Regions from separate parts of the Actinoplanes sp. NPDC051475 genome, predicted to be linked through region 2. Evidence: riboswitches for the same ligand, from Rfam matches in the RefSeq annotation. Region 2 holds a riboswitch; the other holds the start of a gene.
What was found. A riboswitch is a leader RNA that binds a small molecule or an ion and turns the genes downstream of it on or off. The one in region 2 is predicted to bind FMN.
Positions count from the first base shown of each region.

Region 1 (2,196 bases), on a different contig from region 2:
CACCCCGAGCGAATGCGCCTGGGTCAGCGCCGCGGCGACCTGCGCCAGCAGCCGCGCCGCCTCGGCCGGCTCCAGCGTGCCGGCGTCCCGCAGCCGTTCCCGCAGGTTGCCGCCGCCCACGAAGTCCATGGCCAGAGCCAGCGACTCCCCCACGCTGAACAGGTCCCGGACGCCGACGATGTGCTCGTGCCGCAGCATCTTGAGGATCGACCGCTCCTGCACGAACCGGGTCACGAGCTTGGGCTGCCGCAGCAGGCCCTCGTGCAGCAACTTCACCGCCACCTGGTCGCCGGACGCCTGCTCCAGGCCGCGCCAGACCGTCCCGGTGGCGCCGTGCCCGACCGGGCAGATCAGGACGTACGCGTTCCCGACGCAGCGCCCGCTGAGATCCATCGTCGCGGCCTCGTCGCTGGGCGCTGAGGGGATGTACGACACGTGATGTCGGGTCCTTCCGTCTTCTGGCGGCGTCGACCGTCCACGCCGAAGGCTCGGCGGGGGCGCCGACGATCGTGGCGGCCGGTACGCGCGACGACAAGGGACGGACGCCCGAACTCCCGCCAGCCGCGACCCTCGCCGGCCGGCCGTCACCGCGTCCCGGCGGGCTCGTTGGGCAGGGTTGCGCCGCCGCCACGATGTGGCGTTCGTCGCTTGTCCCGGCGCCGAGGCCCGACGGGACTAGCATCCGATCAGCACCATCGTTCAGCGTGCTCCGGGGTCGGTGAAAATCCGAACCGGCGGTGACAGTCCGCGACCCGACCGCAGCCGGCGGCCGGTTGACCCGGTGGAATTCCGGGACCGACGGTGAAAGTCCGGATGGGAGGCGGCACGCGGACGATCACTTACCCGCGTGCGCGGTCGCTCCCCGGCGTGCACCTCTGTCGTACACGGAGGTGATCCGGATGGATTCGCTGAACACCCTGCTGACCGCGTTCTACGACGCGAAGTGGCAGGTCACCGACACCCAGGCGATCTACTACCGGGAGATCGTCGGCAACGCGTTCGGGCTCGGCTCGGCCCTGTTCGGCCTGCGCCGCAACGCCTGGGCGTGGCCGGTCGGCATCGTCGGCAACGTCCTGCTCTTCACGGTGTTCCTGGGCCAGGCGGTCGGCAACGACCAGGGCACCCCGCTCTACGGCCAGGCCTCCCGCCAGGTCTTCTTCATCGCCACCAGCATCTACGGCTGGTGGCGCTGGCGCCGCAACCGCCACGCCCCCGGCGGCGCGGCCGTGGTGCCGCACTGGGCGACCCCCCGCCAGCGAGCGGTGGTCCTGACGCTGGCACTGTCCGCGGTGGTCCTGTGCTTCTTCGTCTTCCGCGCCGTCGGGGCGGGATTCCCGGTCCCCTGGTGGTACTACCTCGCCGACTCCTGGATCTTCGTGGGCTCGATCCTGGCGACGTACGCGATGGCGCGCGGCTGGGTCGAATTCTGGCTCTGCTGGATCGCGGTGGACCTGGTGGGCGTGCCCGAACTGCTGCACTTCCGCTACTATCCGTCAGCGGTCCTGTACGCGGTCTACGCGGGATTCGTGATCTGGGGCTTCATGGTGTGGCTGCGGATCTCCCGGACGGCACAGGCTCAGCGGATCGACTCCCCCGCCATGGAGACCGTCGCGTGACGCCGTCGTAGCACCACCACCACAGCAACCCCGATGACCATGAGCAGTACGCCTCCGCCCGCGACGGCTGCGGCGGCGCTCCCCGTGACGGGAAGTCCACCGCCTCCACCGCCGAGGCTGACCGTGATGGGGGCGCTGTTGTCGCCGGCGTACCGGTCGACGGACTTCCCGTCGTCGAGCATGCTCAGGCCGACCGAGCCCTTGCCGTCGCGAACGCCGGGGGCGACCCGCACCGTGAAGGTGAACGACAGGCGCTGTCCGGGCCGCAAGAGCAGCGACTGAGGCGTGCAAACGTAATCCGGCGGCCTCGAGCCGAAGGACTCGGCGGCGGCCATCGACGGGGGCGGCCCGGACGGTTCGTCGCCGCCGAACAGCGTCGAGCAGCGCTCGTCGGCCCGCACGATGGCGACTCCCCGCGGCAGGGTGACCTCGATCCATGGCAGGTTGTTCACGAACGGCGGGTAACGCAGCGTACCGGGACCGCGGTTGACCAGCCCGAGGTTGATGGTGCGCGCCTCGCCCGGTGAGCCGGTGATGGTCGCCCCGATCGCGACGACGTCGGCTCGCCGGTTGCCGGTGA
Region 1 is NZ_JBFAZZ010000001.1:521,031-523,226, reverse strand. Features, by position in the region: gene AB0368_RS02360 (serine/threonine-protein kinase) at 1-435, opposite strand, end outside; FMN riboswitch at 701-831, shown strand; gene AB0368_RS02355 (nicotinamide mononucleotide transporter family protein) at 900-1,616, shown strand; gene AB0368_RS02350 (hypothetical protein) at 1,577-2,196, opposite strand, start outside.
Region 1: linked by a shared signal. The riboswitch ahead of AB0368_RS02355 (nicotinamide mononucleotide transporter family protein) and the one ahead of ribD (bifunctional diaminohydroxyphosphoribosylaminopyrimidine deaminase/5-amino-6-(5-phosphoribosylamino)uracil reductase RibD) in region 2 are both predicted to bind FMN.

Region 2 (2,196 bases):
CGGTGGTCGACTGGATGATGCCGCGGATGGACGGCGTCGAGCTGACCCGCCGGCTGCGGGCCGAGCCGCTGACCTCCGCGCTGCCGGTCATCATGCTGACCGCCAAGGGCATGACCGTCGACAAGGTCGTGGGGCTGACCGCCGGCGTCGACGACTACCTGGTCAAGCCGTTCGACACCGCGGAGCTGATCGCCCGGGTCTCCTCGACGCTGCGGCGCAACAAGGAGTTCCGCGAGGTGTCGCCCCTGACCGGGCTGCCCGGCAACGCCCGTGTGACACGCGAGATCGTCGACCGGATGAAGGCCGGCGGGGAGTTCTCCGTCGGCTACGTCGACATCGACCGGTTCAAGCCGGTCAACGACGTGTACGGCTTCGACCGCGGCGACGACTTCATCACCACGCTGGCGCGCAGCCTGCACCGCGCTGCCGCCGCGGCCGGGCGCCCGCCGGTGTTCCTCGGCCACATCGGCGGCGACGACTTCGTCTTCATCTGCCATCCCGAGCAGGTGCTTCCCCTGACCAAGCACATGGTGACCGACTTCGAGGCCTCCGCCGACCAGCTGTACGACCCGGAGGACGCGCGCCGCGGCTACATCGAGGTGCCGGACCGGCGTGGCGGTAAGCAGCGGGCGGCGCTGGTGACGCTCTCCATCGGGGTGGCGCAGTCCACCGACGGTGGCCGCAACTACCTCGACCACCGGGCCGTGGTGGCGGTCGCCTCGGAGATGAAGAAGGTCGCCAAGAGCCAGCCGGGCTCGTACGTCGCCATCGACCGCCGCCGCCTCGACTCGGAGAACCTCGACGACCCGCCGCTCTGATGTCGTACTTGTGACGTGGGTCGCCCAGCAGGTGGCAACTCGCCGATCCCGTGCAACACTGACCGGTGACCCACCACGCGCTGGCGGGACTCGGTGAAATTCCGAACCGGCGGTGATCCTCCTGCATCTTGAGGAGGTAAGCCCGCGACCCGGACGTCGCTCTGCGACGGCCGGTGGACCTGGTGAGACTCCAGGGCCGACGGTTGATCGAACGGCACACGCCGATCGGTCAGACAGTCCGGATGGGAGACAGCGCGCGGAACAGGACCGAGGGCTCGTCGCGGCGTGCCTCGTCCAGGGCGGCGCGAAGCGTCCCCTGATGTCCTGTTCCCGGCGTTTTTCCCCATCTCCCTGAGCGCGTGACCGCACCGCGTCAGGGAAAGGCAGGGAAATGGTCACCGAGCACGAGGCGATGGGGCGCGCGATTGCGCTGGCTGCCCGTGGCCTCGGCACCACCAGCCCCAACCCGGTCGTCGGCTGCCTCCTGCTCGACCTCGACGGCAAGGTCGTGGGGGAGGGGTTCCACGCGTACGCGGGCGGCCCGCACGCCGAGATCGTCGCGCTCGCCCAGGCCGGCAAGCGGGCCCGGGGCGGCACCGCGGTGGTCACCCTCGAGCCCTGCAACCACACCGGGCGGACCGGCCCGTGCGCCCAGGCGCTCATCGCGGCGGGGATCAAGCGGGTGGTCATCGCCGTCGACGACCCGACGCCGGTCGCGGCCGGGGGAGCGGCGACGCTGCGCGCCGCCGGGATCCAGATCGAGACGGGGGTACGCCGTCAGGAGGCCGAGGCGGGCAACGTTGCCTGGCTGACCGCCGTACGCCGCGCCCGCCCGTACGTGACCTGGAAGTACGCGGCCACCCTGGACGGGCGCTCGGCGGCGGCCGACGGCACCAGCATGTGGATCACCTCGGAGCCGGCCCGGGCCGACGTGCACCGGCTGCGCAGCACAGTCGACGCCATCGTGGCCGGCGTGGGCACGGTGCTCGCCGACGACCCTCAGCTCACCGTCCGGGACCTGCGCGACGGCAGCCTCGCGATCAAGCAGCCGCTGCGGGTGGTCGTCGACTCGTCCGGGCGTACCCCGGCGACGGCCCGCGTCCGCGACGCCGCCGCCGAGACCTGGATCGCGACGGCGGCCGAGGTCGGCGTGGGGCCGGACGGCCACGTCGACCTCTCCGCCCTGCTCGCCGGCCTGTACGCCCGCGGCATCCGCGCGGTGCTGCTCGAGGGCGGCCCGACCCTGGCCGGGGCGTTCCTGGCCGCGGGGCTGGTCGACCGGGTGGTGGGCTTCATCGCGCCGAAGCTGCTCGGCGCCGGCCGCACGGCGCTGATCGACGCGGGCGTCACCACGATCGCCGAGGCGATCGACCTGGAC
Region 2 is NZ_JBFAZZ010000006.1:58,349-60,544, reverse strand. Features, by position in the region: gene AB0368_RS14105 (response regulator) at 1-818, shown strand, start outside; FMN riboswitch at 894-1,076, shown strand; partial or broken gene ribD (bifunctional diaminohydroxyphosphoribosylaminopyrimidine deaminase/5-amino-6-(5-phosphoribosylamino)uracil reductase RibD) at 1,210-2,196, shown strand, end outside.